Regions from separate parts of the Lactiplantibacillus sp. B652 genome, predicted to be linked through region 2. Evidence: riboswitches for the same ligand, from Rfam matches in the RefSeq annotation. Region 2 holds a riboswitch; the other holds the start of a gene.
What was found. Region 2 has a riboswitch for preQ1 ahead of MZO40_RS14180 (nucleoside hydrolase). Riboswitches for the same ligand answer to the same signal wherever they lie in the genome.
Positions count from the first base shown of each region.

Region 1: linked by a shared signal. The riboswitch ahead of MZO40_RS00080 (QueT transporter family protein) and the one ahead of MZO40_RS14180 (nucleoside hydrolase) in region 2 are both predicted to bind preQ1.

Region 1 covers NZ_JAMSKY010000001.1:21,476-24,893, reverse strand. Annotated here, with positions in the region: gene MZO40_RS00090 (acetylornithine transaminase) at 1-416, shown strand, start outside; gene argF (ornithine carbamoyltransferase) at 421-1,443, shown strand; PreQ1 riboswitch class I at 1,500-1,544, shown strand; gene MZO40_RS00080 (QueT transporter family protein) at 1,553-2,059, shown strand; gene cbpA (cyclic di-AMP binding protein CbpA) at 3,100-3,418, opposite strand, start outside.
Region 2 covers NZ_JAMSKY010000014.1:14,525-17,942, forward strand. Annotated here, with positions in the region: gene MZO40_RS14175 (ECF transporter S component) at 197-748, opposite strand; gene MZO40_RS14180 (nucleoside hydrolase) at 736-1,725, opposite strand; PreQ1 riboswitch class I at 1,746-1,790, opposite strand; gene MZO40_RS14185 (dihydrofolate reductase family protein) at 2,046-2,585, shown strand; gene MZO40_RS14190 (cation:proton antiporter) at 2,685-3,418, opposite strand, start outside.

The sequences.
Region 1 (3,418 bases), on a different contig from region 2:
TTGGCCGCAAGCAATTCGCGAGCGCGTTTGGTCCGGGTAGCCATGGCTCGACTTTTGCGGGCAACGCCCTCGCAATGGCGGCCGCAAACAGTGTTTTGACGCAATTGACCCCCGAGTTGTTAGCGGAAGTTCGTGACCACGCCGCAACCTTGTGGCACGCGCTTGAGACTCAGGTGGCCCCATTACCAGTCGTCAAACAATTGACGGGTAAAGGTTTGATGGTCGGGATTCATTTGGACGAGCAGCTGCCCGTCAGCCAGGTCATCACCCAATTACAAGCAGCCGGGTTATTGACACTATCGGCTGGGGATAATACGTTACGCCTGCTGCCGCCAATCGTGATGCAACCCGACGACTTATTAGCCGGCGTTGCCACGATCACGCAAGTCTTATCAGCTTTAACGACGGAGGTTTAAACCCATGAATAATCATTTTCAAGGTCAGTCATTTTTAAAAGAAATCGACTTTACACCCGCAGAATTGACCTATCTGATCGATTTTGCGAGCCATTTAAAGGCGCTCAAAGCCCAACATATTCCGCATCCTTATTTACAAGGTAAGAATATCGCGTTGCTCTTTGAGAAGACTTCGACACGGACGCGCTCGGCCTTTACGGTCGCAGCCAATGACTTGGGCGCGCATCCTGAATTTCTCGGTAAAAACGATATTCAGTTTGGCACTAAGGAATCAGTCGTTGATACGGCCAAAGTGCTCGGCTCAATGTATGACGGCATCGAGTTTCGGGGCTTCAAACAGGCCACTGTCGAAGACTTAGCGCAATATAGTGGCGTACCGGTATGGAACGGTCTAACGGATGACTGGCATCCGACCCAGATTTTAGCCGACTTTTTAACGCTCAAAGAACACTTCGGACATTTAAAAGGGCTGACACTAGCGTACGTTGGTGACGGCCGCAATAATATGGCCAACAGTTTGTTAGTCGCTGGTGCCATGCTCGGTATCAATATGGCAATCGGCGCACCCGCAGCACTCCAGCCGGATGCCCACGTGACCGCGTTAGCACAACAGTATGCGCAAGCCGCCGGAAGCACCGTCGTGATCACGGCCGACCCGCAGCAGGCCGTGGCCCAAGCGGATGCCTTGTATACGGATGTCTGGGTCTCCATGGGTGAACAGGTCGATTATGGCGCACGAATCAAACAACTCTTGCCATTTCAAATTAACGCCGACCTGCTAGCGGCGACTAGCAAAGCAACGACCATCGTCATGCACTGTTTACCGGCACTCCATGACCATCAGACTGACCTCGGCGCCAAACTCGGTGAGCAGTACCAGCTGGCGGCGTTTGAAATCACCGACGACGTCTTCCAAAGCAAGCAATCGGTCGTCTTCGAGGAGGCCGCCAACCGAATGCCCGCAATCAAGGCAGTCATGGCCGCAACTTTGGGCGATCTATTTATTCCCGACAGCATTTTTGCCTAGCTGGCTTGCGGGAAAGCTGAGGGCGTGCTACGATAATATTCGCTTTGTTTCATAATCAATACGTGGTTCGTAACCATCCCACGTTAAAAAACTAGGAGGAATCAAGCGGATGACGCAATCCAAAATTCGACCATGGATCATTAATGCCCTGGTCGCTGCAATGTATGTCGTACTATGTCTCGGTCCCGCAGCCTTCAGTCTGGCCTCGGGTGCCATCCAATTTCGGGTCTCAGAAGGCCTGAATCATTTGGCAGTCTTCAATCGCAAGTATATTTGGGGCATCGTTGCCGGGGTGATTTTATTCGACGCCTTTGGCCCAGGTGCCAGCCTACTCAACGTCTTATTCGGTGGCGGCCAATCCTTACTGGCCTTACTGATTTTGACTTGGCTCGCGCCTAAGTTGAAGACGGTGTGGCAGCGGATGTTACTGAACATCTTCCTTTTCACCGTCTCGATGTTCATGATTGCCATCATGATTACCATGATGAGCAGTGGCGTCGCATTCTGGCCAACGTACCTTACGACCGCATTATCCGAATTAATTATCATGAGTATTACCGCACCAATTATGTATAGCTTAGATCGCATCTTACACTTTAGTGACCGGATCCAATAGGTTAACTCGTGTCTAGATGACCTAAAAGACCGTTACAATACCGATTCATGTCGGTGATTGTAACGGCCTTTTTGAGTTGGATTGAGGTTTGGAGCAAAGGCAACGTCGAAATCAAAGTCAAAAGCGGCCAGCTGTGACCCGCTGGAAACAGTGCGAGTTAGCGTAAACTTGCAGTGATGGTGACGTCCTAAGCCGACTTCCAGGCATTCTGGGCAATGGCCGTGACGTGGTGGGTACAGGTTTGAGCCGACAAACCACGTCTCAAACACTGACCTTCCACTAACCAAGCAAAGAACGCTTGCTAAGTGGAATTTCACCACTTGGCCTTGCCCCGAATGCCTTCCAGCCGGGATGGTATTCGAAAGGCGGACGTGTGCGGACTCAACTTTTTGTTGGATTAGTCGTTGATTCATAGTCCAAGGTCATTTTGACATTCAACTGTCAGACTGGTTTCTAATGATGGCTATGCTTCCTAACCCATGTTTTAACTTTTCGAATCAGCAGTTTCACTGAATTTGTCAGAACTTTCCTTAGTCGTTTGAGATAGTAAAGTCTCAAATTATAAACGAAGGTAATTTTATCGACTAAATTCAAGAATAATGTCCGTTGAATTTTGCGAATAAAATTCAACCGATTTTTCAGTGATTAAGTCTGATAAAGCATTATTGAGGCCAATTGAAAGTTTGCTTGAAGGACCAGTCACTTAATATTCAGTGGACAATTGTACCCAGATAGGTGGCCGTTCATCCGCCATTCGAGTGGGTTCCCGACTGGAGGGGCTGGCGGACAATGCTCAAGGGCGAAATTCTTCTTGTCCGGGCGAATTTCCCGGGCTAGAAGAAGACTCGTATTTGAAATTGCGCAGTGATCTTCTGCGTGAGTTCAAATCGATGTCCGCCCTGTTCCAGCGTTGTCAGCCAGCCCCGGAAGTCGGAATAAGGCGCCCATCGGCTGACGAACAGGACATCTGACCCAGCATTTCAGCACAAAAAAGCCGCATCAAGAATTCAATTCTTAATGCGGCTGCCAAAGCAGACTGACTATTCAGCTTGTAAGTCTTCAACTTCGATAACTTTGAATTGTTTGCGGTTCAAGTTATCGATGATACGTTTAAGTTTTTCACTGTCGACGTTTTCTGGCAGGGTGAAGAGGGTCCGGTAGCCCAAGGTGCCATTTTGAACGTCCAAGGTCAAACAGCCGGCGATTGACGTATATTTGGTGATGATTTTTGCCATGGCGGCTAAGTCACCACGTTCACCAACGGAGACAACGGTGAGGACATAGCTGCCAACGTTGACGTTCCAAGATTGTGACAGCATATCCAGCAAGCGTGTATGCGTTAAGATGCCATAAAAGTAG
Region 2 (3,418 bases):
GGCTGACGAACAGTAAGCCAACTAACGGACCAATTTTAATCATATTTAATCCCAATTGATAACAGTCACGCTTTCAATGATGTCGGCACAGATTCCTCACTCGTGATATTACCGTGCAAAAAAGCCAGCTCAAGTGAGGTCACCCGAACTGGCTGAATATCATTTTTAGCGATTAATATTTTTATATCAAACGGCTCTAATTAGCTTGTGGTAATTTGTAGCGTAAGGCGCGATACACCAGCGCGACCACGTATACCGTAATAAAACGGTCGAGGTAATCAGTACCCACCTGAATCAAGAACACTGCCAGTGGTTTTGCCATTCCAGTCCCTAATAACAGTTGGACTAGCATGCTAGAACCTGATGACGTGATGCCTTGGAACAATATCACGGTGATTGCCGTCGACAACAGTGTGCCGGGTAACGAGATGACCGCCGCTAACCACCAGTTGGACCGCCATGTTCCAGGTTTGACCCGCCGGTAGAGCAAACCAGCGACTAGCCCCGTCACCAATTGAACTGGCATGAAAAATAGTGAGTATAAATCAGTTGTGGCACCGACGATCACACCCGTCGCACCACCAGCCAGCATCCCACCGAGGGGCCCAAAGACCGCCGCAGCGAGGACCGTGCCAATCGAATCAAGGTAAATCGGTAATTTTAGCATCAGCGCAATGTTACTCCCGACGAAGTTCAAAGCGATGCACAGCGCTAGTAAGGTAATCGTCCGCGTCTTTATTTTTCGCATGGCGTCACCAATTGGTTCAGGACTTGGGTCAAATCAGGCTCGGTCGCCCCGAATACAGTCGTCAAGAATAGCCGCCAGAACGCTGGGACATCAACATCCGTCATAATTTCACTATTAGCCGGCGTGTGCCAGAAGTCATGGTCATCGACAATCGACTGACCGCGGGCAACCCCCGTCGTCGCCACCGTCGTATAACTTTCGAAGCCCGCTAAAATGGCCGGGTCAATCATCGCAGCCACGGCCAACGGATCATTGATGACACAGCCAATCACCCGTTCGTACTGCCAATGGAAATCAAAATAGAACTTGGTGATTTTTTCGACAAAGGATCCTAGCTCAGGATTGATGTCTTTAATATACGTCAACAAACTCGGCGTTAAGACGATTTTTCGCGTGACATCTAAGCCGACCATTTGAATCGGGACCGGCATTAAATCAAAGACGACTTTGGCCGCATCCGGATCACACCAGAAATTATATTCTGCCACTGGTGAACAATTGCCATGACTGCGATAACTGCCGCCCATCAAGGTAAACTGTTCGACTTGTTCAAATAGTTGCGGGTCACGCTGTAGTACCGTGGCAATATTGGTCAGTGGTCCCAATGCCAGAATTGACGTGGTCGGTGCTTCGGTCAGTGTATCCACAATAAAGGAAACGGCATCCTGAATCGGCCGAACCGCTGTGACTTCCGGAATCTGGCTATTCCCGAGGCCATCATCACCGTGCGTGTCTTGTGCACTGGTGTACGGCACTTCCAGTGGACGGTTGGCGCCTAAGTAGACCGGAATATCCAATCGATCTGCCAAATCTAAAATTTTGAGGGCATTTTCTGCCCCGATGTGGGTGGGCACGTTCCCACAAACGATCGTAATCCCAATCACATTAAGTGCCGGTGATTTTAATGCCAGTAATAAAGCTAAACTGTCATCGATTCCGGGATCGCAATCAATAATAACGTTACGGGTTGCATTCATTCTCCTACCTCCGATTACTGAAGTTCTTGGTTTTTTATTCTGGGCAGTTTACGAACCAGACCAGCAGATTGCAACCAATCATACTGAATTGTATGAAATGCTAGTCCAATTATAGCGGAGACGACCGTAATTGAAAACCACCAAAACGGTACTGTTAACGACATTCAAGTGGTTAGAACGTTTCGCCGGTGCTTGCGCCATTTTCCACGCCACCCATTCGTCCATTAATTATGTAACTGAACTTTTACCGGAGTTCAGTAAGTGTAGCGCTGGAAAACATGGTACAATGTGACTACTAAAGATAAAGTAGGTGTCGAATCATGCGTAAAGTTCAGTTTTATGGGGCCATTTCAATTGACGGTTACCTTGCGACTAAAGATAATCGTCTCGACTGGTTATTCCAGACGCCCGGCGCTAACGATGCCCCTACCGAAGCGTTCATGCAGCAAGTTGATACGGCCATTATGGGTCGCCATACTTACGAGTACACGATGGAACAAACGACCGATCAGCTCATCAATCCTTACAATCCAGCGACTCGCAACATTGTGATGACGAGCCAGCCGCAACCAGGTGACGAGCGCACGCAATTCACCAACAGCCCGGTTGCAGACATTGTTCAAGACCTCCGACTAGCGCCCGGTCGTAACATCTGGATCGTTGGTGGCGCCGGCGTCTTAATGCCACTACTCGCCGCGGACCTGATTGACGACCTCTACATTCAAATCGCACCGATCATCCTCGGCACTGGCATTCCACTGTTCACTGCCGTGGCGCATCAGCAACGCTTTGAACTGGTCGCAACCAACCACTATGACCAACTCGCTGAAGTCCATTTTCAACGACTGCCAACTGAATAGCATGCAAAAGACCGATTTGGCAATCATCGCCAAACCGGTCTTTTCTTCAAATCCATTTGTATCAATTAACGGCTAATCGGGTAACGACTGACCACAGACTCAAGCTGCGGCCTGCCGTTTCACTGCCCCACGCAGGAGTAACGGGGCAATCAAGGTTGTCAGAATAATTGCCGTGATAACTGCCGAATACCGGTCAGCTGACAACAATTTCCCTTGATACCCAATCTGCGCAATAATCAGCGCCATTTCACCCCGCGAGACCATCCCGGCCCCGATTTCATACCCACTCAACCAGTTGAAGCCGGCTAAACGTGCACCAATTCCGGCCCCGAGTAATTTCGTGATGATTGCCGCAATCGTAATCACGACAATGAACCAGAAATCGCTCAAGAAGCCTTTAAATGACATGTTCAAGCCGATGCTGACGAAGAAGACGGGGATGAAGACCGCATTCCCAATCGGCTGGATATGGTCATCAATGACCTCGTGATAATCGGTCTGACCAACTGCAATACCAGCGAAAAATGCCCCAATCACGGCACTCAGGCCAATCATATCGGCTAAATAAGAGAGGCCAAAACAAATCACCAGCGACATCAGCGTAATCGACGTCGGCACTAATAGTGCATTCCCGACCGCCATCAAGTGTGGCACGACCCATTTGACCACGAAGAACAAGGCAATGAAGAACGCCAGCTGAATCGCTAACGACAACCCCAGATTCGTCGAGGCGTGACTCCCTCCACCGCTGACTTCACTACCGAATAGGCTAATCATCAGACTTAAAATCAGCACGGCCAGTACGTCATCCACGACGGCCGCACCCAAAATCG